Linked DNA regions of Thermus aquaticus. Each later gene encodes a partner of the first gene's protein in a complex. Links are inferred from orthologs where the notes say so. Each region holds a gene or a part of one and is shown on either strand. Other genes may lie near its edges. The genes, in order: accB and accD.

What was found.
Region 2: the proteins of accB (region 1) and accD are in contact, whole or in part, in a solved structure (PDB 8UXZ), measured with the Escherichia coli proteins. The link is inferred for Thermus aquaticus from one-to-one orthologs.

Annotation. Positions count from the first base shown.
Region 1 is NZ_LHCI01000106.1:1,790,193-1,805,129, forward strand. What follows is about bases 1,002-3,839. They hold accB (acetyl-CoA carboxylase biotin carboxyl carrier protein), read right to left. Parts: upstream 2,748-3,839; coding sequence 2,256-2,747; downstream 1,002-2,255. Other genes in these bases: accC (acetyl-CoA carboxylase biotin carboxylase subunit), read right to left, coding at 1,002-2,259; efp (elongation factor P), read right to left, coding at 2,854-3,408; BVI061214_RS10515 (hypothetical protein), read right to left, coding at 3,405-3,839. Also shown: BVI061214_RS10485 (bifunctional 5,10-methylenetetrahydrofolate dehydrogenase/5,10-methenyltetrahydrofolate cyclohydrolase), read right to left, coding at 1-131; transcription antitermination factor NusB, read right to left, coding at 132-587; BVI061214_RS10495 (Asp23/Gls24 family envelope stress response protein), read right to left, coding at 580-909; more of accC, read right to left, coding at 922-1,001; more of BVI061214_RS10515, read right to left, coding at 3,840-4,319; BVI061214_RS13325 (hypothetical protein), read right to left, coding at 4,326-4,490; BVI061214_RS10520 (alpha/beta hydrolase family protein), read right to left, coding at 4,500-5,387; speB (agmatinase), read right to left, coding at 5,426-6,295; BVI061214_RS10530 (M20/M25/M40 family metallo-hydrolase), read right to left, coding at 6,410-7,732; GTPase-activating protein MglB, read left to right, coding at 7,750-8,241; GTPase MglA, read left to right, coding at 8,243-8,833; BVI061214_RS10545 (cytochrome c oxidase subunit 2A), read left to right, coding at 9,002-9,106; BVI061214_RS10550 (cytochrome c oxidase subunit II), read left to right, coding at 9,109-9,621; BVI061214_RS10555 (cbb3-type cytochrome c oxidase subunit I), read left to right, coding at 9,623-11,314; BVI061214_RS10560 (hypothetical protein), read left to right, coding at 11,367-11,864; BVI061214_RS10565 (MFS transporter), read left to right, coding at 11,861-13,018; and 2 more genes. UniProt on the Escherichia coli protein: This protein is a component of the acetyl coenzyme A carboxylase complex; first, biotin carboxylase catalyzes the carboxylation of the carrier protein and then the transcarboxylase transfers the carboxyl group to form malonyl-CoA.
Region 2 is NZ_LHCI01000106.1:664,189-679,209, forward strand. What follows is about bases 5,582-8,503. They hold accD (acetyl-CoA carboxylase, carboxyltransferase subunit beta), read left to right. Parts: upstream 5,582-6,574; coding sequence 6,575-7,432; downstream 7,433-8,503. Other genes in these bases: BVI061214_RS04635 (peptidoglycan DD-metalloendopeptidase family protein), read left to right, coding at 5,582-6,201; BVI061214_RS04640 (bactofilin family protein), read left to right, coding at 6,203-6,574; BVI061214_RS04650 (acetyl-CoA carboxylase carboxyltransferase subunit alpha), read left to right, coding at 7,416-8,366; BVI061214_RS04655 (PEGA domain-containing protein), read left to right, coding at 8,435-8,503. Outside these bases: panC (pantoate--beta-alanine ligase), read left to right, coding at 1-277; BVI061214_RS04605 (type IV pilus twitching motility protein PilT), read left to right, coding at 274-1,380; fba (class II fructose-1,6-bisphosphate aldolase), read left to right, coding at 1,431-2,348; BVI061214_RS04615 (Uma2 family endonuclease), read right to left, coding at 2,394-2,912; BVI061214_RS04620 (thymidine phosphorylase), read left to right, coding at 2,935-4,206; more of BVI061214_RS04635, read left to right, coding at 5,302-5,581; more of BVI061214_RS04655, read left to right, coding at 8,504-10,039; BVI061214_RS04660 (DUF1648 domain-containing protein), read right to left, coding at 10,066-10,704; BVI061214_RS04665 (NTP transferase domain-containing protein), read left to right, coding at 10,728-11,420; BVI061214_RS04670 (hypothetical protein), read left to right, coding at 11,425-11,961; BVI061214_RS04675 (ferredoxin), read left to right, coding at 12,015-12,254; BVI061214_RS04680 (GNAT family N-acetyltransferase), read right to left, coding at 12,246-12,746; BVI061214_RS04685 (cold-shock protein), read right to left, coding at 12,819-13,040; BVI061214_RS04690 (DnaJ C-terminal domain-containing protein), read right to left, coding at 13,154-14,197; BVI061214_RS04695 (aminotransferase class V-fold PLP-dependent enzyme), read left to right, coding at 14,343-15,021.

The DNA.
Region 1 (14,937 bases):
GAGGCCGGGTCCTCCCCAAGCCGGATCACCCGCAAAGAGGGCACGAAGGAAAGGGAGGCGAGCTTTTCCTTTAGCTCCTTGTAAACCGCCTCCGCCACCTCGTGGCCGGAAAGGATGCGCGCCTGGGTCACCTAGTCCTCCTTGGGCACCGTCTTGATCTCTCCCTCCTGGATCCGCCGGTAAAGCCTCCCCAGGACCCCGTTCACAAAGGCCCCGGAGTGCTCGCCCCCGTAGCGGTTGGCGATCTTCACCGCCACCTCAATAAGGGGGGCGAAGGGGGTGGGCTCGTAGAGCATCTCGTAGGTGGCCAGGCGGAGGATGGTGAGGTCGGTCTTGGCCATCTGGCCGAAGTCCCAGCCCTCCACCGTCTCCTTAAGGATGCGGTCCACCTCCTCCTGGTGCGCCTTGTACCCCAAAAGAAGCCGCCTGGCGAAGGCCACCCCCTCCTCGTCCAGGGGGTCCCCGTAGGGTTCCTCCTCCCCGCCCATCTCCTCCAGGGCGTGCCTCAGGGCCTCCTCCAGGTCCACACCCCCCTGGGTGTGGGCGAAGAGGGCCCGCATGGCCAGTTCCCGCGCCCGCCTACGCATGCCCCCCCGGCCGGTACTCCACCTGGGCCACGGTGACGTTCACCGCCTTGACCTTCTCGCCGGTGGCCACGAAGAGGGCCTCGGCCACCGCCTTCTGGACCTCTTTGGCCAGCTCGGGGATGGCCGCCCCGTAGTCCACGGAGAGGACCAGGTCCACGGAAAGCCCCTCGGGATGGCGCTCCACCTTGATGGGCTTCATGCGGCGGAAGACCTCCCCCAGGGAGCGGGGGGCCACCTCCAGGGGGCGGACCCCCTCCAAGCCCTCCAAGGCGTGGGCCACCAGGCCCTCGAGGGCCTGGTCGCTGATCTCGTAGTCCACCATCACACGCCCAGTCTACAACTCCATCCGCCGGGCCACGAAGTTGGTGTAGACGGCCCCCCGGCGGAAGAAGGCGTTCTGGAGGACCTTCTGGTGGAAGGGGATGGTGGTCTTGAGCCCGGGACCCTCAATGACCGTCTCCCCCAGGGCCCGCTCCATGCGCCTTATGGCCTCCTCCCGGCTGGGGGCCCAGGCGATGATCTTGGCGATCAGGCTGTCGTAGTGAGGGGGGATCTGGTAGCCGGCGTAGAGGTGGCTGTCCACCCTGATGCCGGGCCCCCCGGGAAAGAGCAGGGTCTCCACCTTGCCGATGGAGGGCCTGAAGCCCTTCTCCGGGTCCTCGGCGTTGACGCGCACCTCTATGGCGTGGCCCCGGACCTCAATTTCCTCCTGCTTGAGCCAGAGCCTCTCCCCCATGGCGATCCTAAACTGGGCCTGGACCAGGTCCACCCCCGTCACCATCTCCGTGACGGGGTGCTCCACCTGGATGCGGGTGTTCATCTCAATGAAGTAGAAGTTGCCCTCCTTGTCCACCAAAAACTCCAGGGTCCCGGCAGAGACGTAGCCCACATGCTCCGCAAGCCTCCTGGCCGCCTCGGCGATGGCCCGCCGGGTCTCCAGGGGCAGGATGCTGGGGGCCTCCTCTAAAAGCTTCTGGTGGCGGCGCTGGATGGAGCAGTCCCGCTCCCAGAGGTGGACCACCCGCTCCCCGTCCCCCAGAACCTGGATCTCTATGTGCTTGGGCTCCTCAATGTACTTCTCCAGGTAGACGGCGGGGTTGCCGAAGGCGGCCCGGGCCTCCTCCTGGGCCTGCAGGACGGCCCTTTCCAGGTCCTCCTCGGTGTGGACCACCCGCATCCCCCGCCCCCCGCCCCCGGCCGAGGCCTTGAGGATGACGGGGTAGCCGATCTCCAAGGCGGCCCGCTTGGCCTCCTCCACGCTCTCCACCTCGTCCGTGCCCGGGACCGTGGGCACCCCCGCCTCCCGGGCCACCTTGCGGGCCGTGGCCTTGTCCCCCAGGGCCCGCATGTTCTCCGGCGTGGGGCCGATGAAGGTGATCCCGTGCTCACGGCACATCTCGGCGAAGGTGGCGTTCTCGGCCAGGAAGCCATAACCGGGATGGATGGCGTCGGCCCCGGTGACGATGGCGGCGGAGAGGAGGTTGGGGATGTTGAGGTAGCTCTGCCCGGAAGGGGGAGGCCCGATGCAGATGGCCTCGTCGGCCAGAAGCACAGGGAGGCTCTTCTCGTCGGCGGTGGAGTGGGCCACCACGGTTTTGATGCCCAGCTCCCTGGCCGCCCGGATGATCCTTAAGGCGATCTCCCCCCGGTTGGCGATCAGGACCTTCTTCATAGGGGCTGGATGAGGAAGAGGGGCTGGCCGTACTCCACGGGCTCCCCGTTTTCCACCAGGATCTTCCTGACGATGCCGGAGACCTCAGACTCAATCTCGTTCATGAGCTTCATGGCCTCAATGATGCAGAGGACCTGCCCCTTCTCCACCCGGTCCCCCTCCTTGACGTAAGGGGGGGCGTCGGGGGCGGGGGCCCGGTAGAAGGTGCCCACGATGGGGGCCCGGATCTCCACGCACCCCGGGCACTCGTCGGCCTTGGGGGCCTCGGGCGCAGGGGCCGCCTCCGCCGGGGCGGGAGCCGGCGCAGGGGCGGGGACGGGAACCGGAGCCGGAGCGGGCACCGGGGCCGCTACCTGGGGCACGGCCACCATCTGGACCTCCCCACCCCGGCGCACGGTGAGCTTGTAGTCGGGGGTCTCCAGGGTGAGCTCGCTCACCCCGTGCTCCACCAGGGCCTGCAGGATCTGCTTTAGCTCCTTTGGTGTCATACCGCACCTCGTGGCATAAAGCTTACCCCAGGATTCCCTGAGGAAAAGCTTTGCACCCGGTCAAAAAACCCGGGCCTAGGCCCGGGTCCTTACCCCGGCCGGCCTTTCAGGCCCGGCCCACGTACTCGCCGGTGCGGGTGTCCACCTTGATGACCTCCCCCGGCTCCACGAAGAGGGGCACCTGGACCACGGCCCCGGTCTCGAGGGTGGCGGGCTTGGAGCCCCCGGAAACCGTGTCCCCCCGCACCCCAGGGGGCGTGTCCACGATCTTCAGCTCCACCACCGTGGGCGGGGTGATCTTGAGGGGCCGCCCCTCGTACATGTCCCCCAGGACCGTCATCCCCTCCTTGAGGAAGCGGGCCGCCTCCACCCGCACCTTGGGCACGTGGAACTGCTCGTAGGTCTCCAGGTCCATGAAGACCAGCTCATCCCCCTCGGGGTAAAGGTACTGGAGCTCCCGCGTCTCCACGTAGATGTCCTCCAGCTTCTCCCCCGAGTTGAAGGTGCGCTCCACCGTGGCCCCGGTCTCCAGGTTCTTGAACTTGGCCACCACCTTGGCCCCGCCACGGCCGATCTTCTGGTGCTGATACTCCACACACTCCCAAAGCCCGCCCTCCATCTTCACCTTGGTGCCCGGGCGCAGGTCGGTCACGCTGATCATGCTCTCTCCTCCTGGGGCTTCTCCAGGTCCAGGACCTGGGGCTTCAGCCCTAATAGGTCAATATACCGAAGATAATCCGCTTCCCCAAGCTCCCGGCCCGCCAGGGCCACGAGAAGGGCCTCCATCACGTTGGTGCCGAAGCTCCTACCCGAAAGCCTGGGGGTGGTGGTGATGAGGTACCTGGCCCCCCTGGCCCTCAAGAAGGCCACGTCCTCCTCGGTGGTGGTGTTGGTGAGGACGCTTTTCCCCCGCATGTCCTCGGGCATGTGGCGCTTGAGGTAGTGCCAGTCCCCCGCCACCAGGTCCGCAAAGCGGTAGTAGCGGCTTCGCCAGTCCACGACCCACTCTTCCTGCTTCTCCCCCGTGGGGTAGAGGAGGCCAAAGGGAAGCTTGGTCAAAACGGGAAGCAGGAGGTAGGCCAGCTTCTTCAAGAGCGAAAGCCGGTAGAGGGGGATGGGAAGCCCCAGGGCGAAGATGAAGTCCCCGTAGAGGACCCGGGCTCCCACCTCGTCCAGGGCCTCGGCCAGGCCGAAGCGGTCCACGGCGGAGGGGAGGAGCACCTTGGTCCTCTTCCAGTCAAAGAGGGTGGAGAGCTCGTGCACGGCCCGGCGTTCCAGGGTGTGCTTGAGGCCCGAGCCGTCCACCACCGGGGTCTTCTTGGCAGCCTCCTTGAGCTTTTGGGCGTCCCGGATCACGTAGCGGCGCCCTCCCGCCACCAAATAGAGGTCTATGCCCCCCAGGCCGATGGCGTCCACCTTGCCGTCCAGCTCCCGGATGAGGCAGATGGCCCCCTGGAAGTCCCCATCCGTGCCCCGCCTTTCCAGCACCACCTTCTCCCCCAGGACCTCCACCTCGGCCACGGAGTCCCGGCGGCTACTCCCCAGGGAAACGGAGACCACGCGCTTGGCCACGGGGGGCTATTCTACCCGGGAAAGGAGGGCCAGGAGAAGAAGGAGAAAGGCCAGGACGAAGAAGGGCCAGGTGCGCCTGGCCCCCACAAGCCGGGCCAGGGCGCCGAAGACGGCGGCCCCGAAGGCCAGGGCCAGGAAGAGGGCGGTCAGGTTTTCCAAGAAGGCCTTCACGCCGCCAGTCTAGCGCAACGCTTGGCGCAAAAAGGCGAGGGCCCGTTCCCGGAAAACCCGGTCCGCCTCACCCCGGAAGAGGTGCCCCGCGGGGTAGGCCAAGCACGCCACCGGCTTACCCAAGTCCTTGAGCCTCCGGCAGAGGGCGAAGCTCCACTCAGGAGGCACCTGGGCGTCCTTTGTGCCGTGGTGGACGCTATAGGGCACGGAAAGCTCCTCCAGGTAGGTCCAGGGGGAGGCCGCTTTGAGGACCTCCTCGGGCAGGGTGAAGAACTCCCCGCCCCGCCTCCCCTGGGACCAGGAGCGGATCCTCTCCAGGTTCAGCCGCTCGTCGCCGCTCATGCTGGCGTAGAGGACCACCCCCTTCAGCCCGGGGTCCACCAGGCTGACCACCTGGGCCACGCCGCCCCCCATGGAGTGGCCGAAGAGGGCGATCCTGGCGGGGTCGGCCTGGGGAAAGGCCCCTTTTCGCACCTCGGCCAGCAGGTTCAGAACGTCCACGGCGTAAGGGTGGCGCAAGCCCCTGGCGGGAGATCCCTCTGAGGGCGGATGGCCCCGGTAGTTGGGGTGGAGGACCAAAAACCCCCTTTCGGCCAGGAAGTCGGCGTAGGGGGTGGTGTAGGCCAGGAGGCGGTAGCGGGAAGGCTCCACGTAGCCGTGGAGGACCGCCACCACGGGGAAGGACCCCCGCCCCTTGGGCAGGTTGGCGAAGCCGTGGACGCGAAGGCCGTCCGAGAGGTGGGAGAACTGGACCCGGGTGAAGCCCGGCCTTTCCTCCAGGACCCGTTCCACCCGGAAGCCCCCTTCCCCGTAGACCCTTTTCCGGAGCTCGGGAATGGTGAGGCCTTGGGCCTGGGTGGGAAGGGCGAGGCCCAGAAGAACCCCAAGCCAAAGCATGCCCTGAGGCTATAGGAGGGAAGGCGGGCCGAATGTGGCTAAAGGGGGGAAAGCCAGCCCGCCTGAAGCCCTTTTAGGCCGATGGCGTGGTAAACCAGCTGGGCAGCGGTCATCTCGGCGTGGAACTGGCCGTTTGGGGAAAGCTCCACGAAGTCCATGCCCACCACCTCCTTTTCCTGGAAGACGGCCTCGAGGAGGTCCACCACCTGGCGGTAGGAGAGGCCACCGGGCAGGGGCGTGCCCACGCTGGGCATGAAGGCGGGGTCCAGGGCGTCAAAGTCCAGGGAGATGTAGACCCGCCTACCCAAAGCGGCGAGGATGGCCTTCAGGGGAAGCCCCTCCCGGTGGATCCGGTGGGCGGGGAAGAGGCCCACGCCCTTTTCCCGGGCCAGGCTTAGCGAGTCCTGGTCCATGGCCCGGATGCCCACCTGCACCAGGGGAAAGCCCTCCTGGAGGAGGCGGTAGAAGGGGGAGGCGTGGGAGTAGACCGAGCCCTGCCACTCGGGGTAGAGGTCGGCGTGGGCGTCAATGTGGAGAATGGAAAACTCCCCCAAAGCCTCCCGGTGGGCCATGACCAGAGGGTGGCTGATGGAGTGGTCCCCCCCCAGGGCCACCACGAACTTCCCCGCCAGGAGGTGCGCCAAGGCCGCCTCCCGGATCAAAAGGTGGCTCTTCTCGGCGCTTCCGGCCACGAAGGGCACGGGCTCCGCCGCATAGATGCCCACCTCCTCCGGGGCCACGGAGAGCTCCAGGAGGAAGGGCTCCAGCTCCCGGCTGGCCAGGAGGATGGCCTCGGGGCCCCTCCTGGCCCCCGGCAGAAAGGAAAGGGAAAGGTCGTAGGGCACGGGCAGGACCACCACCCGGGCCTCCTGGTAAGGGACGTCGCGCTCGCCGAAGATGAGGCGCATAACGCCAAGAGGATACCTTATACCCTTGTTCCCTTCGCCCCACCGTGCCTGGTAACTTCCCCAGGAACCTTTTGCCGGGGCCCCCATGCTGGCTTGGGCCAGCATGGGGTGGTATTAAACGCCGAAGAAGCGCTCCAGAAGGCGAAGGATGGCCAGGGTTCCCCGCTCAAAGTCCCGGATGCGGATGTGCTCGTTGGGACTATGGACCCGGCTCCCCGGGTAGCCCACGCCGAGGCCCACGGCCGGGGCCTTCAAGTGGTGGAGGAAGGGGTGCATGGGCCCCGAGCCCGCCATGTTGGGGTAGAGGACGGCCTTCTCCCCAAAGGCCTCCTCCAAAGCCGCCTTGGCCAAGCCCACGAAGGGGTGGGCCAGGTCCGAGCGGGCCGGGCGCTCCCCCTTCTCCAGGACCACCACCTCCACGTCGTGGAGGCCCCGGGCCTCGAGGTGGACCTTGAGCAGTCCCGGGATCTCCTCCGGGTCCTGGTCCGGCACCAGGCGGAAGTCCAGCTTGGCCACGGCCTCGGCGGGGAGGACGGTCTTGGAACCGGGCCCCCCGTAGCCCGAGTGGAAGCCGTTAAAGTTCACGCAGGGCTCGGCGTAGAGGCGCTGGTGGAACTCCAGGTTCCTGGCCCCGCCCAGAAAGTCCCTCACCCCAAAGGCCTCCTTGAGGGCTTCGGACTCGTCGGGGATGGAGGCCAGAACCTCCACCTCCGGCGGGGTGAGGGGGCGGACCCGGTCGTAAAAGCCCGGGATCAGGACCCTTCCCTCCTCGTCCCTCAGGGAGGCCAGGGCCAAGGAGAGGCGGTAGATGGGGTTTTCCACCACGGCCCCGTAGGAGGAGTGGAGGTCAAAGGCCGCCGTCCGCACCCGAAGCTCCAGGGCCACGATGCCCTTCAGGCCGGCGTAGAGGTAGGGCCGCCCCTTAGCGTCCACGCCCCCCGCCTCCCAGAGGATGGCCTCGGCCTGGAGGAGGTCCCGCTTATCGGCCACATAGTCGGCGAGGTGCGGGCTACCCACCTCCTCCTCCCCCTCCACCACAAACTTGACCCGGGGCAGGAAGCCGTGCTTTTCCCGGAAAAGCCTGAGGGCCACGACCCGGGCCACCAGCTCCCCCTTGTCGTCGTGGGCCCCCCGGCCGTACCAGGCCCCGTCCCGCTCCACCAGGGTGAAGGGGTCCGTTTCCCACAGGTCCAAGGGGTCCGGGGGCTGGACGTCGTAGTGGTTGTAAAAGAGCAGGGTCCTCTCCCCTACCCCGCCCTCGGCGTAGACCACCGGGGGGCCATACCCCTCGTGCAAAGAGGCGGAAAGCCCCAGGCCCCGAAGGACCTCGGCCACCTTCTCCGCGCCCTCCCTAAGGGCCCGCCCCTCGGCGCTCACCGTGGGCAGGGCGATGAGCTCCGCCAAAAGCGCCTTGGCCTCCTCCAAAAAGCCCTTCATGGTAGACTGAGCATACTATGGTGGAACCTTCCCTGGTCCTTTACGGGGCCCTCTACGAGCGGGCCATGGGGGTCTTGGAAGAGACCCTCCGGGAAACCGGGGCCCGCTACGCCCTCTTCATAGACCGCAAGGGCTTCGTCCTGGCCCACAAGGAGGCCCTCTGGGCCCCCAAGCCCCCGCCTCTGGACTCCCTGGCCACCCTGGTGGCGGGCAACGCCGCCGCCACCCAGGCCCTGGCCAAGCTCCTGGGGGAAGCCCGCTTCCAGGAGGTGGTGCACCAGGGCGAACACATGGGCCTCTACGTGGACGAGGCCGGGGAGCACGCCCTCCTCCTCCTGGTTTTTGACGAGAACGCCCCCTTGGGCAAGGTCAAGCTCCACGGCAAGCGGGCGGCGGAGACCCTGGCCAGGATCGCCGAGGAGGCCATAGCCAACCCGCCCAAGCTCCACCTGGACACGGAGTACCGGGAAGGGGCCAAGGCCCTTCTGGACGAGCTTTTCGGCAACTAGCATGAGCACCATCAACTTCGCCAACCGCGAGATCAACTTCAAGATCGTCTACTACGGTCCCGGGCTTTCGGGGAAGACCACCAACCTCAAGTGGATTTACGGCAGGATCCCTGAGGGGCGCAAGGGAGAGATGGTCTCCCTGGCCACCGAGGACGAGCGCACCCTCTTCTTTGACTTCCTGCCTTTGGATCTGGGGGAGGTGAAGGGCTTCAAGACCCGCTTCCACCTCTACACCGTCCCCGGCCAGGTCTTTTACAACGCCAGCCGCAAGCTGATCCTGAGGGGTGTGGACGGCATCGTCTTTGTGGCCGACTCGGCCCCCAACCGCCTCCGGGCCAACGCCGAGAGCATGCGCAACATGCGGGAAAACCTGGCGGAGTACGGCCTCAAGGTGGAGGACCTCCCGGTGGTGCTCCAGGTCAACAAGCGGGACCTGCCCGACGCCCTGCCCGTGGACATGGTGCGGGCCGTGGTGGACCCCGAGGGGCGCTTCCCCGTCTTTGAGGCGGTGGCCACCGAGGGCAAGGGGGTCTTTGAGACCTTGAAGGAGGTGAGCCGGCTGGTCCTGGCCCGGGTGGGGAGCGCCACCTGAGGGGCCTTTTGGGGGCGGGGGCCTCGAGGCCCCCGCTTTCCCTTTTACAAGGGACAAATGTCCTACCCTACCCGGGTATCCAGTAGGGACAAATGTACTTTGCGCCCAGGCCCAGCTTTAGCTACCATGGGCCCCGTATACGGCAACCGGCCGTAAGGGAGGAAGGGTATGGAGGAAAAACCGGTAGGCGCCTTAGGTGTGGTGGCGATTTTGGCCCTCGTGATCCTCGTCTTCTGGTTCGGGGTATTGGCCGTTTTCCTGGCTAGGGGGTAGCCATGACCGAGCGGGAAGCCCAACTCAAAAAAGCCCTTCTGGCTTACGAGAAGAAGTGGATCGCCTTCTCCGTCTTCACCGTTCTCCTCTTCGCGGCCATTATCGCCTTCACCCTGGCCAACCACGGCCTCCGGGGAGTGATCCCCGTGGGCCAGCTGGAGCGGGTGGACCCCACCAAGGTCCGGAGCGAGGGCCCCTGGGCGGACCCGGCCAAGGCCGTGGTGCAGACGGGACCCAACCAGTACACCGTGTACGTCCTGGCCTTCTCCTTCGGGTACCAGCCCAACCCCATCGTGGTCCCCAAGGGGGCGGAGATCGTCTTCAAGGCCACCAGCCCCGATGTGATCCACGGCTTCCACATTGAGGGCACCAACGTCAACGTGGAGGTCCTCCCCGGCGAGGTGACCACCGTCCGCCACACCTTCCGAAAGGCCGGGGAGTACCGGATCATCTGCAACCAGTACTGCGGCGTAGGGCACCACCTGATGTTTGGAAAGATTGTGGTGGAGGAGTAAGATGGCGGTGAAATCTTTTCCCCAAGTCTACGCAGAAAACCCCGAGAAGAAGCTCACCCTCTACTACTTGGTCCTGGGCTTCGTGGCCCTCCTTGTGGGAAGCCTCTTCGGCCCCTTCCAAGCCCTGAACTACGGGAACGTGGACGCCTACCCCTTGCTGAAGCGCCTCCTCCCCTTCGTCCAGTCCTACTACCAGGGCCTCACCCTGCACGGGGTCTTGAACGCCATCGTCTTCACCCAGCTTTTGGCCATGGCGGTCATGTTCTACCTCCCCGCCAGGGAGCTTAGGGCCTATGGGGTCCGCCCCAACCTCACCTGGGGGTGGGTGGCCTGGTGGATGGCCTTCCTGGGCCTCCTGGTAGCCGCCCTGCCCCTTCTGGCCAACGAGGCCACCGTCCTCTACACCTTCTATCCCCCCCTGAAAGGCCACTGGGCTTTCTACGTGGGGGCCACAGTCTTTGTGGCCGCTAGCCTGGTGGTGGGCCTCTTGGTCATCGGGATGTGGCTGCGCTTCAAGCAGCATCACCCGGAGCGCATCACCCCCTTGGCCACCTACATGGCGGTCACCTTCTGGCTCATGTGGCTCCTGGCCTCCTTGGGGTTGGTGGTGGAAAGCGTCTTCCTGCTCATCCCCTGGTCCCTGGGCCTCGTCCAGGGGGTGGACCCCCTTCTGGCCCGGACCCTCTTCTGGTACACCGGCCACCCCATCGTCTACTTCTGGCTCCTCCCCGCCTACGCCCTCCTCTACCTGGTCCTGCCTAAGCTGGCGGGGGGCAAGCTCATCTCCGATCCCCTGGCCCGGGTGGTCTTCCTCCTCTTCCTCCTCTTCTCCGTGCCCGTGGGCTTCCACCACCAGTACGCCGACCCCGGGATCACCCCCACCTGGAAGTTCGTCCATGCGGTCCTGACCCTTTTCGTGGCCGTGCCCAGCCTGATCACCGCCTTCACCGTGGCCGCCAGCCTGGAGCTGGCCGGGCGGATGCGGGGCGGGAAGGGCCTTTTTGGCTGGATCAAGGCCCTGCCCTGGGACAACCCCGCCTTCGTGGCCCCGGTGCTGGGCCTCATCGCCTTCATCCCTGGTGGGGCGGGGGGCATCGTGAACGCCAGCTACACCCTGAACTACGTGATCCACAACACCACTTGGGTGCCCGGCCACTTCCACCTCCAGGTGGGCACCCTGGTGACCATGACCATGATGGGGGCGGTCTTCTGGCTAGTGCCCCAGCTCACGGGCAAGCCCCTGACCGAGGGCATCCGCAAGGCGGGACTCGCGGGGATGTGGCTGTGGTTCGTGGGGATGCTGGTCATGGCGGTAGGGATGCACTGGCAGGGCCTCCTCAACGTGCCCCGGCGGGCCTACATCGCCCAGGCTCCGGACGCCTACACCCATGCGGCGGTCCCCATGGTCTTTAACATCCTCGCGGGCATTATCCTCCTCTTGGCCATCGTCCTCTTCTTCTACGCCTTCTTCGCCCTCCTATTCAGGGGGGAACGGCGGGCAGAGGTGGCTGCCGAGGAGGTGCCCTTCGCCGAGGTCCTCTCGGACGGCGGGGACACCCCAGCCATGCGCCTTCTGGACCGGATCTGGTTCTGGTTCGCCCTGGCCGTCCTCCTGGTGGTCCTGGCCTACGGCCCCACCTTGGTGCAACTCTTCGGCAACCTAAACCCCGTGCCCGGCTGGCGGCTCTGGTAAAGGGATGCGCCTCGAGGGCCAGGGACCCCTGGCCCTTGAGCTTTTTGCCGCCATGAAGGAAACTGACCCCGTGGGCTTTGTGCCGGGCCCGGGCCTTCCCTGGATCGCTGGCCTCTCCGTCCTTCCCTTCTTCCTCCAGTTCCTGGGCCTGGGGCTTTCCGAAAGGCTGGGCCAGGGGCTGTGCGGGAGCGCCCTGGGCATCTCCGAGGCCGAGGCCGTGCGCTACGGCCTGGTGTCGGAGTACTACTTCTACGGCCAGCTCTTCCTGATCCTCCTGAGCCTCAAGGTCACCTACGCCCTGGCCCTCATGGCCCTCCGCTTCATGTACCCGGACCGGGACCCGCCCTTCGCCCCCCTGGTCCGGCGCCTGGGGGTGGGCCTTTCCTTCACCCTCCTTCTCCTCTTCCTCCTCACCCGCACCCTTCCCCTTCCCTTCTCCACCCCTTTGGGCCCCGCCCTCCTCGCCCCCGCTCCCCTGGACCCCCTTTCCCTCATCATGGTCCTTCCCGAGCCCCTTCTCCTCTGGCTTTTCTGGAGGTACCGCCCGTGAAGCTTCCTCCCCTTGTCTACCTCCTCGGCTTGGTCAGCTTCCTCATGGACGTGGCCAGCGAGATGGTCTACCCCCTCCTTCCCCTCTTCCTGGCCGGCCTCGGGGCCACCCCCACGGCCATCGGCCTGGTGGAGGGCGTGGCCGAGGCCACGGCGAGCCTCTTCAAGGTGGTGGGGGGAAGGCTCTCCGACCGCATAGGCAGGAGGCGGCCCTTCCTCCTTCTGGGCTACGGCCTCCCCGCCCTCTTCCGCCCCATCCTGGCCCTGGCGCAAAGCCCCTGGCACGTCCTCCTCTACCGCTTCCTGGACCGGACGGGCAAAGGGCTAAGAACAGCCCCCCGGGACGCCCTCATCGCCGAGAGCGTCTCCCAGGAGGCCCTGGGCCGGGCCTACGGCCTCCACCGGGGCCTGGACACCCTAGGGGCCACCCTGGGCCCCTTCCTGGCCTTTTTGCTCCTGCCCCTTTTGGGCGTGCGGGGGGTCTTCTGGCTCTCCGCCCTCCCCGCCCTTATGGCGGCCCTCATTCTCCTTTTTCTAAGGGAGTCGCCCAAGCCCCCCAGGCCCTTACCCCCCTTGCGCCTTTCCCGCATGGGCCGGGGCTACCGCCGCTTCCTTTTGGTCTCCGGGGTCTTCACCCTGGCCCTCTCCTCCAACGCCTTCCTCCTCCTTCGCCTAAAGGACCTGGGCCTCTCCGAAGGGCAGGTGACCCTGGCCTACACCCTTTACAACCTGGCCTACGCCCTTTTGGCCTACCCCTTCGGTAGCCTCGCGGACCGGGTGGGCCTGAGGCGGGTGGTAGCCCTGGGGTTTGGCCTTTACGCCCTGGTCTACCTGGGCTTCGCCCTGGCTACCTCGGCCGGCCTGGGGGTGGCCTTCCTCCTCCTTTACGCCCTTTACTCCGCCGCCTTTGAGGGCTCAAGCCGGGCCTATCTGGCCACCTTGGTCCCACCGGAGGAAAAGGCCAGCGCCATCGGCCTTTACCACACCCTCATGGGCCTCCTCCTCCTGCCCGCAAGCCTCCTCTTCGGCCTCCTCTGGCAGGCCCTGGGGGCCCGGGCGGCCTTTTTGGCGGGGGCGGGGCTGGCCCTTTTGGCCCTCGGCCTCTTCCTCGTTGACGAAAGGAGGCGGCCCCCCTATCCTGAGGGAGGCCCTTAGGGCCTTTGAGGAGGAAGGGGCAAGAAGCGCCTTCCCCCCTGACGGAGGAAAAGATGCCCATCACCAAGGAAGAGAAGCAGAAGGTCATGGAGGAGTTCGCCCGCTTCCCGGGCGACACCGGCAGCACCGAGGTGCAGGTGGCCCTGCTCACCCTGCGCATCAACCGCCTTTCCGAGCACCTCAAGGCGCACAAGCACGACCACCACTCCCACCGGGGCCTCTTGATGCTGGTGGGAAAGCGGCGGAGGCTTCTCCGCTACCTGGAACGCGAGGACCCGGAGAGGTACCAGGCCCTGGTTGAGAAGTTGGGGCTCAGGAAGTAAGCTGGGGCTTAGGTCGGGGGCGGGGCCTTAGGGCTCCGCCTTTCCTTTGAGGGATGCCATGCCAGAGGCCACACCCAACACCCCACCCAGTTGCCGCTACGAGACGGAGATCGCCGGCAGGACGCTGGTCCTGGAGACCGGCAAGTACGCCAAGCAGGCCTCGGGTTCGGTCCTGGTGCGCTACGGGGACACCGTGGTCCTGGCCACGGCCCAGGCCTCGGACGAGCCCATAGAGGCGGACTTCCTGCCCCTCACGGTGGAGTTTGAGGAGAGGCACTACGCCGTGGGCAAGATCCCGGGGAGCTTCATGCGCCGGGAGGGCCGTCCCGGGGAGAAGGCCATCCTCTCCGCCCGGATGACGGACCGGCCTATCCGTCCCCTCTTCCCCAAGGGCTTCCGCCACGAGGTGCAGGTCATCGTCACCGTCCTCTCCGCCGACCAGAAGAACCCGCCCGACATCCTGGGGCCCATAGCGGCCAGCGCCGCCCTCATGCTCTCCGACATCCCCTGGGAGGGGCCGGTGGCCTCGGTGCGGGTGGGCCTCCTGGGGGGCCAGCTGGTCCTGAACCCCACGCTTCAAGAGCTAGAGGAAAGCGCCTTGGACCTGGTGGTGGCGGGGAGCCGGGACGCCATCCTCATGGTGGAGGCCGGGGCCCAGGAGGTGGACGAGGAGACCCTGGTCCAGGCCCTGGAGTTCGCCCATTGGGAGATGCAGCCCATCCTGGACCTCCAGGAGCGGATGGCCCGGGAGCTGGGCAAGCCCAAGATGGCCTGGACCCCGCCGGAAACCCTCCCGGAGGAGGAGAAAGAAGCCCTCTACCGCCTGGCCCTGGAAAAGGGGCTCTCCCAGGTGCTCCAGACCGCCAGCAAGGGGGAAAGGAGCCGGGCCCTTTCGGCCTTCGCCGAGAGCCTCATCCTCGAGGCCCTGCCCAGGCTGGAAGACGGCGCCCCTGACGAGAGCAAGAAGCCTCTTTACGAGAGCGCCTTTGACGAGATCGTGCGCCGGGAGCTGAGGCGGCTCGTCCTGGAAGAGGGTAAGCGGGCCGACGGGCGCGGGCCCAAGGACCTGAGGCCCATCTGGATTGAGGTGGACGTGCTACCCAGGGCCCACGGCTCCGCCGTCTTCACCCGGGGGGAGACCCAGGTCCTGGGCACGGTGACCCTGGGCACGGGCCGCGACGAGCAGATCATTGACGACCTGGGTATTGACGAGACCGACCCCTTCCTGGTCCACTACAACTTCCCCCCCTTCTCCACCGGGGAGGTCAAGCGCCTCAGAGGGGTGTCCCGCCGGGAGGTGGGCCACGGCAACCTGGCCAAGCGGGCCCTGAGGGCGGTCCTCCCCTCCCAGGAAGCCTTCCCCTACACCATCCGGGTGGTGGGGGACGTCCTGGAGTCCAACGGCAGTAGCTCCATGGCCACGGTCTGCGCCGGGAGCCTGGCCCTCATGGACGCTGGGGTGCCCGTCAAGGCCCCGGTGGCCGGGGTGGCCATGGGCCTGGTGTGGGAGAACGAGAAGGCCGTGATCCTCACCGACATCCTGGGGCTGGAAGACGCCCTGGGGGACATGGACTTCAAGGTGGCGGGAACCCGCCA
Region 2 (15,021 bases), 1.1 Mb from region 1 along the record:
CTACCTCTCCCCGGAAACCCGCAAGAAGGCTTCTGTCCTCTACCGAGCCCTTATGGCCATGCGGGAGGTGGCCCTTTCGGGGGGAAGCGTGGCCCAGGCCTTGGAGGCCGGTGAAAGGGTTTTGGGGGAGGTGCCCGAGTTCCGCCCCGACTACCTGGCCATCGTCCACCCGGACACCCTCCTTCCCCTTTCCCGCCTGGTCCCCGGGGCCAGGGGCCTCGTGGCCGGTCGGTTTCCCGAGGCCAGGCTCATTGACAACCTGGAGGTGTACCCGTGAGCGAGGCCTCCTTGGAGGGCAAGCAGAGCCTTTTGGAAATGCTTAAGGCCATGGTCCAGGCCCGGGCCTCGGATATCCACCTGCAGGCGGGGGCCCCGCCCACGATCCGAGTGGACGGGAAGCTCAGGCCCTTTGGCAACCGCCCCCTCACCCCCAAGGACACCGAGGCCATCGCCAAGGCCCTCCTTACCCCGGAGCAGGTGGAGGAGCTGGAATACCGCAAGGAGATGGACTTCGCCTACACCATCCCCGGGGTGGCCCGCTTTCGCTGCAACCTCCTCAGGCAGCGGGGAAGCTATGGCCTGGTGATGCGGGTGGTCTCGGAGGTGATCCCTAGCTTTGAGGCCCTGGGGCTTCCCCGGGAGACCCTCGAGGGCCTGGCGGCCAGGGAGCGGGGGCTCATCCTGGTCACCGGGCCCACGGGGTCGGGCAAGAGCACCACTTTGGCGGCCATCATTGACCACATCAACCGGCACTACGCCAAGAACATCATCACCATTGAGGACCCCATAGAGTTTCTGCACCGGCACAAGAAGAGCCTAGTGGTCCAGCGGGAGGTGGGCCTGGACACCGACAGCTTTTACTCCGGGATCAAGTACGCCATGCGCCAGGACCCGGACGTGATCCTGATCGGGGAGATGCGGGACAAGGAGACGGTGGAGGCCGCCCTCATGGCCGCCCAGACCGGCCACCTGGTCCTCTCCACCCTGCACACCCTGGACGCCTGGCGCACGGTCAACCGCATCATTGAGTTCTTTCCCCTCCACGAGCACCAGCAGGTGCGCATCCTCCTGGCCGAATCCCTCCTGGGGATCCTCTCGCAAAGGCTTCTTCCCCGTGCGGATGGGGCGGGGCGGGTTTTGGCCCTCGAGGTCCTCATCGCCACCCCCTACGTGCGGGAGCTCATCAAGGACGAGGACAAGACGCCCCAGATCAAGGAGGCCATGATGGAAGGGAGCATCCACGGGATGCGCACCTTTGACCAGCACCTGGTGGAGCTCTACAAAGAGGGCCTCATCTCCCTGGAGGATGCCCTTTCCGCCGCCACCAGTCCCCACGAGTTCAAGCTCCTCCTCACCAAGGCCACGGGGCAGGCCTACTGAGTTTCCACGCTTCCATAAGGGTCCGGGTATAATCCGGGCCGGGGGTGCTTATGCTGGTTACGGGTCTAGAGATCCTGAAGAAGGCGCGGGAAGAGGGCTACGGGGTGGGGGCCTTTAACGTGAACAACATGGAGTTCCTCCAGGCGGTCCTCGAGGCCGCCGAGGAGCAAAGAAGCCCGGTCATCCTGGCCCTCTCCGAGGGGGCCATGAAGTACGGGGGGCGGGCCCTCACCCTCATGGCCGTGGAGCTGGCCAAGGAGGCCCGGGTGCCGGTGGCCGTGCACCTGGACCACGGCAGTAGCTACGAGAGCGTGCTGAGGGCCCTTCGGGCGGGCTTCACCAGCGTCATGATTGACAAGTCCCACGAGGACTTTGAGACCAACGTGCGGGAGACCCGGCGGGTGGTGGAGGCGGCCCACGCCGTGGGGGTCACGGTGGAGGCGGAGCTGGGGCGGCTTGCTGGCATAGAGGAGCACGTGGCCGTGGACGAGAAGGACGCCCTCCTCACCAACCCCGAGGAGGCCCGCATCTTCATGGAGAGGACGGGGGCCGACTACCTGGCGGTGGCCATCGGCACCAGCCACGGGGCCTACAAGGGGAAGGGCAGGCCCTTCATTGACCACGCCCGGCTGGAAAGGATCGCCAGGCTGGTGCCCGCTCCTTTGGTCCTCCACGGGGCCAGCGCCGTGCCCCCTGAGCTGGTGGAGCGCTTCCGAGCTTCGGGAGGGGAGATCGGCGAGGCGGCGGGGATCCACCCCGAGGACATAAAGAAGGCCATCTCCCTGGGTATCGCCAAGATCAACACCGACACCGACCTGCGCCTGGCCTTCACCGCCCTCATCCGGGAGGCCCTCAACAAGAACCCCAAGGAGTTTGACCCCCGGAAGTACCTGGGCCCAGCCCGGGAGGCGGTGAAGGAGGTGGTGAAAAGCCGCATGGAGCTCTTCGGCTCCGTGGGCCGGGCCTAAGTACCCCGCCGTGGCGAGAGCCCCAAAGAAGCTATGGGCGGCTGCTTAGTCCCAGGCTATCCTTACCCCGGGGAAGGCCAGGGGCTCCGCCTCTTCCCCGGGGAGGAAGGTCCGACGCTCCGTGTAGACCCCCTCCTTGGGGTGGCGGAAGGCGTGGAGGAGGTTCTGCTCCAGGTCTAAAATCCAGACCTCGGGGATGCCCGCCTGGGCTAAGATGGGAAGCTTTCTTTCTTGGTCGTGGTCCAGACTGGAGTCCGCCACCTCCACGAGGAGGAGGACGTCCTCCGGGGTGGGGAGGGCCTCCCCGTAGTCCCTGGGCTTTAGGAGGGCCAGGTCCGGCTGGGGTTCCGAGTGGGGAGGGATGCGGATGGGGTTCTGGGGCCAGACCACCGCCTGGTCCCCTAGGGCCTCCAGGAAGGCCCGGACCAGCCTGGCTACCTTCCAGGCGTGCCTGGGGCCGATGGGGCTCATCTCGTAGACCTCCCCCTCCAGGAGTTCCACGTTCTTGACCCCCCGGAAGAGCCTCTCGTAGGCTTCAAGCCCGAAGCGGTACCGGGTGGCCATGCCCTTAGCGTAGCATGGGGCCATGAACCCCGTGCGCTTCATCCAGGCCAAGCGGGACGGCCTGGCCCACGCCAAAGAGGAGATGGCGGCCTTCCTCCTGGGCTATCTGAGGGACGAGGTTCCCGATTACCAGGTTTCCGCCTGGCTCATGGCCGTCTTCTTCCGGGGGCTTTCCCAGGAAGAGACCCTCTGGCTCACGGAGATCATGGCCCATTCGGGGAAGGTCCTGGACCTCTCCCACCTCCCCCACCCCGTGGACAAGCACTCCTCCGGAGGGGTGGGGGACAAGACCACCCTGGTGGTGGCCCCCATCCTGGCCGCCAGCGGGTGCACGGTGGCCAAGATGTCGGGCCGGGGCCTGGCCCACACCGGGGGGACCATTGACAAGCTGGAGTCCATCCCGGGCTGGCGGGGGGAGATGACGGAGGCGGAGTTCCTGGAAAGGGCGAGGAAGGTGGGCCTGGTCATCGCCGCCCAGAGCCAGGAACTGGCCCCCTTGGACGGGAAGCTCTACGCCCTCAGGGACGTGACGGCCACGGTGGAAAGCCTTCCCCTCATCGCCAGCTCCATCATGAGCAAAAAGCTGGCCGCCGGGGCCAGGAGCATCGTTCTGGACGTGAAGGTGGGCAAGGGGGCCTTCATGAAGACCCTCGAGGCCGCCCGTGCCCTAGCGGAGGCCATGGTGGCCATCGGAAAGGGGGCTTCGCGCCGGGTGCGGGCGGTCCTCACCAGCATGGAGGCTCCCTTGGGGCAGGCGGTGGGGAACGCCTTAGAGGTGCGGGAGGCCATCCTCGCCCTGAAAGGGGAAGGCCCTGAGGATCTTTTGCAGGTGGCCCTCACCCTGGCCGAGGAGGCCCTGAAGCTTGAGGGGTTGGACCCCGGTCTGGCCCGGAGGGCCTTGGAGGAGGGAAGGGCCTTGGAGAAGTTCCGGGCTTTCCTCGAGGCCCAGGGGGGGGACCCCAGGGTGGTGGAGGACCTTTCCCTGCTTCCCCTCGGGGAAGAGCTTGCCCTCCTCTCCCAGGAAGAGGGGGTGGTCCAGGAGGTGGATGCCCTGAAGGTGGGCCTCGCCGTCCTCGCCCTGGGCGGGGGGCGGCGGAAGAAGGGGGAGGCCATAGACCACGGGGTGGGGGTGCACCTCCTGAAGAAGCCCGGGGACCGGGTGGAAAGGGGAGAGGCCCTGGCCCTGGTCTACCACCGGAACCGGGGCCTGGAGGAGGCCCTGGGCCTCCTTGGGGAAGCCTTCCGGCTTGGGGAGAGCGCCAGCCCCTCGCCTCTGGTCCTGGGCATGGTCTAAGAGGCTGTCGTAAAAGTCCTCCACGGGCAGTTACACGGCCCTGGCTAGCCGCTTCACCAACAATCGTAGCATGCCCAGATAGACCCAGGCCTCGCTTACCAGAGGGTTCTCCTCATAGTCCTTGGCAAGACGCCGGTTCCGCCCCAGCCAGGCAAAGGTCCTCTCCACCACCCACCTCTTAGGTAAAGGCTTGAACCCACGCTCCCGCGGAATCTCCGGCACCTCCGCCCCCTCCCGCACCCAGACCCCCCGTACCCCCGCGTAGGGACGGGCCACCACCTCTAGCTCCAAACCCAGGGAAGAAGCCGTCTCCTTGAGGCCCCGGTACCCCCAGTCCACGAAAAGCTTCCGCACCCGTGGCCACAAGGAGAGGTCCATCCCCGCCAGCAAGGCCCGCCCACCCCACTTGTCATGCTCATTGGCCGGGTGGACAAAGACCTTCAGGAGGCGGCCCCCCGTGTCCGTTAGGATCTGGCGCTTTCTCCCTTTGACCTTTTTCGCCCCATCGTTTCCCCGGGGCCCCCTTTTTCCGTCGTTTTCACCGACTGACTGTCCATGACCAGGGCGCTGGGGGAAGCGGGTCTCCCTTCTCGCTCCCGGTCCCGGCGGACCAGGGCTTGCACCGCTTTCTCCCACACCCCCTCCTTCTGCCACCGGCGAAAGTAGTGGTAGACGGTGGACCAATGGGGCAGGTCATGGGGCATGGCTCGCCAGGGGATGCCGTTCTTCAGGACGTAAAGGATGACGTTCATGATCTCTCTTCTGGACACCTTGGCGGGCCGGCCGCCGGGCTTGGGGGCGGGAATGAGGGGCTCCAGGAGGGCCCACTCCTCGTCGGTTAGGTCGCTGGGGTAACATCGTCTAAGAGGCACCCTTCAAGGATACCACCCTTTTACGACAGCCTCTAATACCACCCCATGCTGGCTTGCGCCAGCATGGGGGCCCCGGCAAAAGGTTCCTGGGGAAGCTACCAGGCATGGTGGGCCGAAGGAAACGGGAAACAAGGGTATAAGTACCCCGTCGTGGCAAGAGCCACGGCGGGGGCCCCAAAGGGGAAGAAACCATGGGCGGCCCCTTGGGGTATACTCCTTCGGGATGAAACGGCGGCCCGCCCGCTATACCCTCCTCCTCACCCGAAGCGGAGGAGGAAGCCGGGCCCTCTCCCTTCCCGGCTGGGTCCCGGCCCTCCTTCTGGCCTTCCTGGCCCTTTGGAGCGGGGCTAACCTCTACCTCTGGCACCGGGCCCGGGAGGTGCGGGCCCTGGAGGCCCGGATCCAGGCCCTCTCCCAGGAGGCCAGGCGGCTATCCCTGGCCCTCGAGGCGGAAAGGGCCAAAAACGGCGCCCTCTCCCAGGAGGCCCAGCGCACGCAAAAGGAGCTGGAGGAGCTCAGGAGGGCCATAGAAGAGCTCCGCCGCCGGGCGGGGCTTTCCCCCATCAACGCCCTTCCCGTGCGCTACCAGGAGGGCGGGCAGGGGGGCGGGGCCATGGAGGCCTGGGCCGAGGTGCGGGCCGCGGTCTTGGACCTGAGGAACCAGGTTCAGGAGCTCACCCCCGCCCTGGAGCGCGCCCTGGAGATAGAGCGGAGCCTGCCCGCGGGGCTTCCCCTTAGGCGTTACGAGGGCGTTACCTCCTTCTTCGGCATGCGGAAAAACCCCTTCGGCTGGGGCATGGAGTTCCACGACGGCCTGGACTTCGCCGCCCCTTACGGGACCCCCGTCCACGCCACGGGCTCGGGGGTGGTGGCCCAGGCGGGGTGGATGGGCCCCTACGGCCTCGCCGTCCTCCTGGACCACGCCGAGGGGTACCAGACCCTTTACGGCCACCTCTCCCGTCTCCTGGTCCGACCGGGGGAGCGGGTGGAGCGGGGCCAGGTCCTGGGCTATGTGGGCTCCACGGGACGCTCCACGGGTCCCCATCTGCACTATTCCGTTTACCGCCGGGGCGTGGCCGTGGATCCCAGGCCATACCTGGACCCCGCCTGGGCCTCCCGGTAGAATGGGGCGGATGCTGGGTAGAAAGAAACGCGTCCTCACCTACCTGGGCCCGGAAACCGAGGTCCTGGGGGACCTCAAGGCCAAGGGACAGGTGCGCCTAGACGGCCTGGTGCGGGGCTCCGTATGGGTGGAGGGGGAGCTGGAGGTGGGCTGTACCGGCCGGGTGGAGGGGGAAAGGGTGGAGGCCCAGGCCATCCAGGTCCACGGGGAGGTGAGGGCGGACCTGGTGGCAGAGAAGGTCTTCCTGGCCAAGACGGCCCGCCTCACCGGCAACGTCCGGGCCCAGGCCCTGGAGGTGGAGGCGGGGGCGGTCTTCGTCGGCCAGAGCGTGGCCGGGGAGACCCGGGCCCTCGAGGCCCCTAAGGAGGCGTGAATGGCCCTGGAGAGGCTTTTCCGAAGGAGGCGGCCCAGCGGGGAGAACCGGGACGTCCCCGAGCTTTGGACCAAGTGCGAGGCCTGCGGAGCGGCGCTCTACAAGAAGGAGCTTAAGGAGAACCTGGGGGTCTGCCCCAAGTGCGGCCACCACCACCGGATGCCCGCGGCGGAGCGGGTGGCGATGCTGGCCGATGCCGGCACCTTCCAGGAGACCACCCGCTTAAGGCCCCTGGACCCCCTGGGCTTCGTGGACACCAAGCCCTACGCCGAGCGGCTCAAGGCCTACCAGGAGGAGACGGGGCGTCCCGACGCCATTTTGGGAGGGGTCTGCGCCATCGGGGGGGTGCCCTCGGTCCTCCTGGTCATGGACTACGCCTTCGCCGGGGGGTCCATGGGGAGCGTGGTGGGGGAGGAGATCGCCCGGGGGGTGGAGCGGGCGGCGGAGGAGGGGCGGGCTTTGGTCATCGTGGCCGCCTCTGGGGGGGCCAGGATGCAGGAGGCGGCGCTTTCCCTCATGCAGATGGCCAAGACGGTGATGAGCCTGGACCTCCTCTGGGCCAAGCGCCTCCCCTACGTGGCCATCCTCACCGACCCCACCACCGGGGGGGTGACGGCGAGCTTCGCCGCCCTTGCCGACGTCATCTTCGCCGAGCCCGGGGCCCTGATCGGCTTCGCCGGGCCCAGGGTCATCAAGCAGACCATCCGCCAGGAACTTCCCGAGGGCTTCCAGCGCTCGGAGTTCCTCCTCAAGCACGGGATGGTGGACCGGGTCACGGACCGCAGGAGGTTGAAGGGGGAAGTGGTCCGGGCCCTCCGCCACCTGCACCCGGGGGTTCCCTATGGCGTTGGAGTTTGAAAAGCCCATCCAGGAGCTGGAAAAGCGCATCCAGGACCTCAGGGAGACCGCCAGGACCACGGGGGTGGACCTGGAGCAGGAGATCCGCCTCCTGGAGGAGCGCCTAGAGCGCCTCAAGAGGGAGACCTACGGGAACCTCACCGCCTGGCAGCGGGTGCAGCTGGCCCGGGCCCCCGGGCGGCCCACCACCCTGGACGTGCTGGAAAAGGCCTTCCAGGACTTCTTGGAGCTCCATGGGGACCGGGCCTTCGCCGATGACCCCGCCATCGTGGGGGGGCTGGCCTACCTGGAGGGGGAGAAGGTGGTGGTGGTGGGGCACCAGAAGGGGCGGGACACCAAGGAGAACCTAAGGCGCAACTTCGGCATGCCCCACCCCGAGGGGTACCGCAAGGCCATGCGCCTAATGGACCTGGCGGACCGCTTCGGCTACCCCTTCTTAAGCTTCATTGACACCCCCGGGGCCTACCCGGGGGTCTCCGCCGAGGAGCGGGGCCAGGCCTGGGTCATCGCCCAAAGCATCCAGAGGATGAGCCGCCTCCGGGTCCCCGCTATCGCTCTGATCCTGGGGGAAGGGGGAAGCGGGGGGGCCTTGGCCATCGCCGTGGCCAACCGGGTCCTCATCATGGAAAACGCCTGGTACTCCGTGATCAGCCCCGAGTCCTGCGCCGCCATCCTCTGGCGGGACGCCAAGGAGGCCCCCAAGGCCGCCGAGGCCCTCAAGCTCACCGCCAAAGACCTCCTGGAACTTAGGGTGGTGGACGCCATTGTCCCCGAGCCCGAGGGCGGGGCCCACAAGGACCCGGAGGCCGCCATCCAGGCCATCAAGGAGGCCCTCCTGAAGACCCTGGAGGAGCTCAAGGGCCTTTCCCCCGAGGCCCTTTACCAGGACCGCTACCGCCGCTTCCGCGCCCTAGGGGCCTTCGCCGAGCCTTAAGGTTTCTTGGCCTTGTTCCCTCAGGGTTTTCACATCCGGGCTTTAGCCTGGGGATGGAGGTGAGGGGTATGCGGAAGCTTCTCCTTTGGGTACTGGGTCTCGGAATGGCCCTGGCGCAGCAGTTGAGCCCCCAGGGCATCATCGTCAACCCGGTGCCCACGGACCTGCAGGTCAAGGTGTGGGTGGACAAGGACCCGGGCAAGCGGGGGAACGCCGTTTACCGGATCGGCGAACCCATTTTCATCTATGTGAGCGTCAACCAGGACGCCTACGTCTACCTCTTCAACATCAACGCCGATGGGCGCATTGACCCCATTCTGCCTAACGCCTTTGAGCGGGATAACTTCCTAAGGGCGGGGGAGACCCAGCGCTACCCGCCGGCGGGGGCCCGCTACCGCTACACGGTGACCGGCCCCGAGGGGGAGGACCGCATCCTGGCGGTGGCCAGCAAACGCCCCCTCTCCATCCAGGAGATCCTGGACGTGGAGGGGAACCGGGTGAGGGTCCAGGGGGCCGAGGGGCTGGCCCGGGCCCTCTCCATCATCGTTGAGCCCTTGCCCCCTAGGGACTGGGTCACGGACGTGGCCCGCTACTACGTGGGCCGCATCACCGCCCCGGCCCAGGCCACCCTGGTGGTGGACTCGAGGCCCACCGGGGCCGAGGTCTACGTGGACGGCCGCCTCCAGGGCCGCACCCCCCTGACCCTCTCCGTGAACCCGGGGCGGCGCGATCTGGAGCTCAGGCTTCCCGGCTACCAGGTCTACAAGGTCACGGTGAACCCCAGGCCCGGGGAAAGGGTCCAGGTCTTCGCCCAGCTCGTCCCGGAGCCCCGGCAGGGCACCTTAAGCGTGGTCTCCACCCCCTCGGGGGCTGAGGTCTACGTAGACGGGACCCTCAGGGGCCGCACCCCCCTCACCTTGAGCCTGCCCGAGGGGCGGTACGGGGTGGAGCTTCGCCTCGCGGGCTACGAGACCTACCGGGCCACGGTCCAGGTGCGCCGGGGCGAGACCACCCGCCTCGAGGTCCGCCTGAACCCCATCCCCCAGACGGGGACCCTCTTCCTGGAGTCCAGCCCCTCGGGGGCCGAAGTCTACCTGGAGGGCCGCCTCCAAGGCCGCACGCCCCTCCGCCTCACCCTCAACGAGGGCACCTACCGGGTGGAGCTCCGCCTTCCCGGCTACGAGCCTTACCAGGCTACGGTCCGGGTGGAGCGGGGCCGGGAGACGCGGCTTGTGGCCAGCCTGAGGCCCATCCGCACCGGGGAGCTCTACCTGGAGGCCAGGCCCGAGGGGGCTGAGGTCTACGTGGACGGCCGCCTGGTGGGCCGGGCGCCCCTTCGGGTGAGCCTCGAGGCGGGCCTGCGCGAGGTCAGGGTGGTGGCCCCCGGGTACGGGGAGTACCGGGCCCAGGTGGAGGTGCGGCCCGGGGAGAGCCTGAGGCTCGTGGTGGAGCTGGTTCCCGTGCGGGCCATTCTGGAGCTTTACCTGAACGTGGAGGCCCGGGTCTTCCTGGATGGCCAGGAGGTGGGGGTGGCCAGGGGCGGGTACCTGCGCTTGGAGGCCCCCTTCGGCGATCACGAGCTCACCCTGGTGGCCCCCGGCTACCGCACCCTGGTCCAGGCCATCCGGGTCACCGGCAACCAGGTCCTGAGGCTGGAGCTCAGGCCCCTCTAGGGCTACCCCATAAAAGCCCCCGGCCCCTAGGGGCCGGGGTTTCGCCTTCGCCAGGCTCGGTAGGCGAAGAGCACCAGGTCAAGGCTTCCCAGGGCCAAGGCCAAGGCCCAAAGCCAGAAGGGGAGCCAGCCCAAGGCCACTCCCAGGGCCAGGAAGCCCAAAAGGCCGAAGACCACCCCCGCCCGCAGATGGGTGGCCCGCCATACCCCGGGGTCCTCGAGGGTCCAAGGGGTGCGCACCCCGGCCAGGTAGTTGGGGGAAAGGCGGGGAAGGAGAAGGGCCAGGCCCAGGAAAATGGGGGCCAAGAACCCCAGGATGGCCCGCTCCACAGGGATGGGCGCGCCCAGGAGGTGCCGCCAGGTGGCGTAGAGGATGGCCCCCTGTAAAAGGGCGAAGTTCCACACCACCAGGGCCTCGAGCCAGGGCCAGACCCCAGGGGTCTGCCCCCGGAGCTTGGGGTCTATGCGGGGGGCCAGGTGGAGGAGGGGGTAGATGAGGAGGGTCAGGACGAGGGGGAGGAGAAAGACCTCCTCCCGGGCTCCGTAGCGATCCACCTCCCCCTGGAGGTTCCAGTGGGCGGGGATCCTCTTTGGGAGCTGGAAGTAGGCGAACAAGGTGAGGGCCCAGGTGAGGAGGAGGCCCAAGGGGGCAAGCCACCGAGCCATGGGGAAAGTATAGCATAGGGGGTATGGAGGCCGTCGTCTTGGCTGGGGGCGAAGAGGCCTGGGCCAGGAAGTATGGGGTGCGGAGCAAGGCCCTGGTCCCCTTTAGGGGAAGGCCCATGGCGGAGTGGGTTTTGGAGGCCCTAAGGGGGGCGGGCCTTCCCGCGGTCTACCTGGGCGAGAACCCGGGGCTTTCCCCCGCTCCCAGGCTCACCCTGCCCGACCAGGGAAGCCTCCTCGCCAACCTGGAGGCCGCCTTAGCCCACGTGGAGGGGCGGGTCCTGGTGGCCACCGCCGACATCCCCCACCTGACCCCGGAGGCGGTGCGGTTTGTGCTGGAGAGGGCCCCGGAGGCGGCCCTGGTCTACCCCATCGTGCCCAAGGAGGCCGTGGAGGCCCGCTTTCCCGGAAACCGCCGCACCTACGCCAGGCTCAAGGAGGGCACCTTCACCGGGGGCAACCTTCTCCTTCTGGACAAGGCCCTCTTCTTCCAGGCCCTGCCCCTGGCCAGGCGGGTGGTGGCCTTGAGGAAGAGGCCCCTCGCCCTGGCGCGCCTCATCGGCCTGGACATTCTCCTGAAGCTCCTTTTGGGGAGGCTTTCCCTTCCCGAGCTGGAGGCCCGGGCCAGGCGGATCCTGGGGGTGGAGGCCCAGGCCCTCGTCACCCCCTACCCCGAGGTGGGGGTGGACGTGGACAAGGAGGAGGACCTGGTAAGCTAGACCCATGCGCACGGTGAAGGAACTCCGCCTGGCGGGGCTTTTTGCCTACCTGGCGGCTCTGGTCCTGGCCCTCCTTTTCTCCTTGCTGGTGCACTTCCTCCTGGGCGGTGGGGGAAGGCTTGGCTGGGGGGGCTTCAACTTCTACGGCCTGCTGGAGGGTCTGGCTTTCCTCCTCTTCTTCACCTTCGCCCTCTATGTGGCCCAGAGAGCGGTGCGAGTCCCCTGCACCACCCTCCTCACCGCTGGGCTTCTTGGCCCTCTGCCTGCGTACCGCCTGGCCAAGCCCCTCCCCCAGGTGGAGGCCCCGGAGGCCTACGAGGGCCGGGGGGTGGCCCTTCTGGTGCAGGAGGGGAGGCCTATAGGGCTTCTTGGGCTTTCCGATCACATCCGGCCCCTGGAGGAGGTGCCCAGCGTGGAGGCGGAGGCGGCGGTGAGCGAGCTCTACCCCCTTTTCCTCCGCGAGCCCCTGGTCCTGGTGGTGCGGGGGGAGGAGGTCCTTGGGGCCATCTTCCGTGAGGCCTTTTACCGCCTGGCCCCTTGACAGGGAGCGCCCTGGCCTAAAATAGGGGGGAGCGGTTGCTCGGGAGGTGAAGGATGCCGCACGTGATCTGCGAGCCCTGCATCGGCGTGAAGGACCAGTCCTGCGTGGAGGTCTGCCCCGTGGAGTGCATCTATGACGGAGGGGATCAGTTCTACATCCACCCGGAGGAGTGCATTGACTGCGGGGCCTGCGTGCCCGCCTGCCCGGTGAACGCCATCTTCCCCGAAGAGGACGTTCCCGAGCAGTGGAAGTCCTACATTGAGAAAAACCGTAAGCTGGCCGGCCTAGAGTAGGCCCTCGTCGGGCCCCGCCCGGAGCGCGCGCACGTACCAGCTCACGGCGGGGCCTCCATCCTTTACGTGGCGGAAGCCCTCTTTTAGGAAGAAGTCCTTGGCCCTAGGGTTTTGGCCGTAGACCACGGCGTAGAGGCGCTTCACGCCCACCAGGTTCTCCATGAGGTGGCGGAGGGCCCTCTGGCCCAGGCCCTGGCCCTGGCGGTCCTCCCGGATGAGGAGAAGGCTCAGGGTGGCCTCCTCCGCCTTGGGGTAGTGGAGCTTGTAGTCCAGGTAGCCCACGGCCTCCCTTTCCAGGAAGAGGAGGAAGGCCCGGCGGCGGGGGTCCTTCTCCAGGGTGTGGAGGTCCCGGATCACGTCCTCGAGGCCCGGGGGCTCCATGCCGATCAGGGCGAAGTAGCCGGGGCTCTTCAGGAAGAGCTCTTGGAGGAGGGCGGCGTCCGAGAGCTGGACCGGGCGGAGGCTTAAGCTTTGGGTCCGCATCGCCTCCATGCTACCCGGCCCTCCCTGAGAAGGGGGTGAAAAAAACCGCCCCGGGAAACCCGGGGCGGCCTCCAGAGGCCTTTACTTGCGGGCCGGCTCCACCACGGTGACGTTCACCGCCTGGGGGCCCTTGCCGTTCTTGCCCGGCTCCACCTCAAAGGTGACGATGTCGCCCTCGTTCAGGGTGCGGAACCCCTTGGCGTTGATGGCGCTGAAGTGGACGAACACGTCCGTGTCGCCCTCGCGCTCAATGAAGCCGTAGCCCTTCTCCGCGTTGAACCACTTGACCCGACCCTTCTGCATACTGCTCCTTCTTCTTCCGAGCCCTCGCTCGTATCCGGGGATCTAGGGGTTGCTTTAGACCCATGGGGGCCACCCTAGGGCCACCCGGAATACCTCACTTTACCATAAGGGGGCTATTTGCGGAAGAACCCCTTAAGCTTCTCCCAAAACCCCTCGGGGGCCACGGACTCCCCCACCTCCTCGGCGTAGGCCCTGAGGAGCTCCCTGGCCCTCTTGGAGAGCTTCTTGGGCACGGTGAGCTCCACCTCCACCCGCAAGGCGCCCCGCCCCCCGGGGTGGGGGAGGCCCTCCCCTGGGAGCTCAAAGACCTCCCCGTGCCCGGTGCCCGGGGGGATGTCCAGGGGGATGGGGCCCTTTAGCCCCGGCACCTCCACCCGGGTGCCCAGGGCGGCCTGGGCCAGGCCCAGCCTCAGCCGGTAGATGAGGTCCGCCCCCTGGCGCTTGAGGTGGGGGTGGGGCTTGATGCGAAGGCGCACGTAGAGGTCCCCGGGACCGCCGGGACCCAGGTTGCCGTACCCCGGCACCCGGAGGAGCTGCCCCTCGTCCATGCCAGGGGGGATCCGCACCCGCACCCGCTCTTCCCGGGCCACCCGGCCCCGGCCCCGGCATATGGGGCAGGCCTCGGCCAGGAGGAAGCCCTGGCCCTTGCAATGGGGGCAGGCGGTGCGGTTCACCACCGTGCCGAAAAAGCCCCGGTGGTAGCTCTCCACCACCCCCCTTCCCCCGCAGGTGGGGCAGGCCACCCGCCTTCCCCCCTGGCCCCCGCAGGCCTGGCAGGGCACCAGGCGGCTATAGGCCACCTCCACCTCCTTTCCCTCCAGGAGGTCTTGGAGCTCCACCTCCACCACCGCCTCCAGGTCCTCCCCCCTGGGGGCCACGGGCCCGCGGCGGAAGCCGAAGACCTGGGCGAAGAGGTCAAAGAGATCTTCCTCCCGGAAGCTCTGGCCTTCCAGAAGCCCCCGGTCGTACCGGGCCCGCTTCTCGGGGTCGGAGAGGACAGCGTAGGCCTCGTTGATCTCCTTGAAGCGCTCCTCTATGGCCTTGTCCCCGGGGTGGCGGTCCGGGTGGTACTCCCGGGCCAGCCTGCGGTAGGCCTGCTTGATCTCCTCCTGGGTGGCCTCCCGGCTCACCCCCAGGATGGCGTAGTAGTCCTTCATCCACCTAGCACTTTACAAGGGACGGGCCCTTTGCTAAAGTGCCCAGTAATGAGGCTCCTGCGAGCTATCCGGTAGGGGGCCCCTTCCTTCGGGAAGGGCCCCCCCGGGTTTGCCCGCGGGGGCCTGAGTTTTTGGGAGGTTTGGCATGCTGCTTCTGACCCCCGGACCCACACCCATACCCGAACGCGTGCAGAGGGCCTTGCTCCGCCCCATGCGGGGGCATCTGGACCCCGAGGTCCTGGCGGTGAACCGGGCCATCCAGGAAAGGCTAAGGGTCCTCTTTGACCCCGGGGAAGGGGCTTTGGTGGCCGCTTTGGCGGGGTCAGGGAGCCTGGGCATGGAGGCGGGCCTGGCCAACCTGGATCGGGGACCGGTCCTGGTCTTGGTGAACGGGGCTTTTTCCCAAAGGGTGGCGGAGATGGCCCACCTCCACGGCCTGGAGCCCACGGTCCTGGAGTTCCCCCCGGGGGAGGCCGTGGACCCCGAGGCGGTGAAGAAGGCGCTTGCGCGCCGGCGCTACCGCATGGTGGCCCTGGTCCACGGGGAGACCTCCACCGGGGTCCTGAACCCCGCCCCCGCCATCGGGGCCCTGGCCAAGGAGGCCGGGGCCCTGTTTTTTCTGGACGCCGTGACCACCTTGGGGATGCTCCCCTTCTCTATGCGGGCCATGGGGGTGGACTACGCCTTCACCGGAAGCCAGAAGTGCCTCTCGGCGCCCCCGGGCCTGGCGCCCATCGCCGTGAGCCAGGAGGGGCTTCGGGCCTTCACCGGGCGGCGGGGCTGGTACCTGGACCTCGCCCGGGTGGCGGAGCACTGGGAGCGGG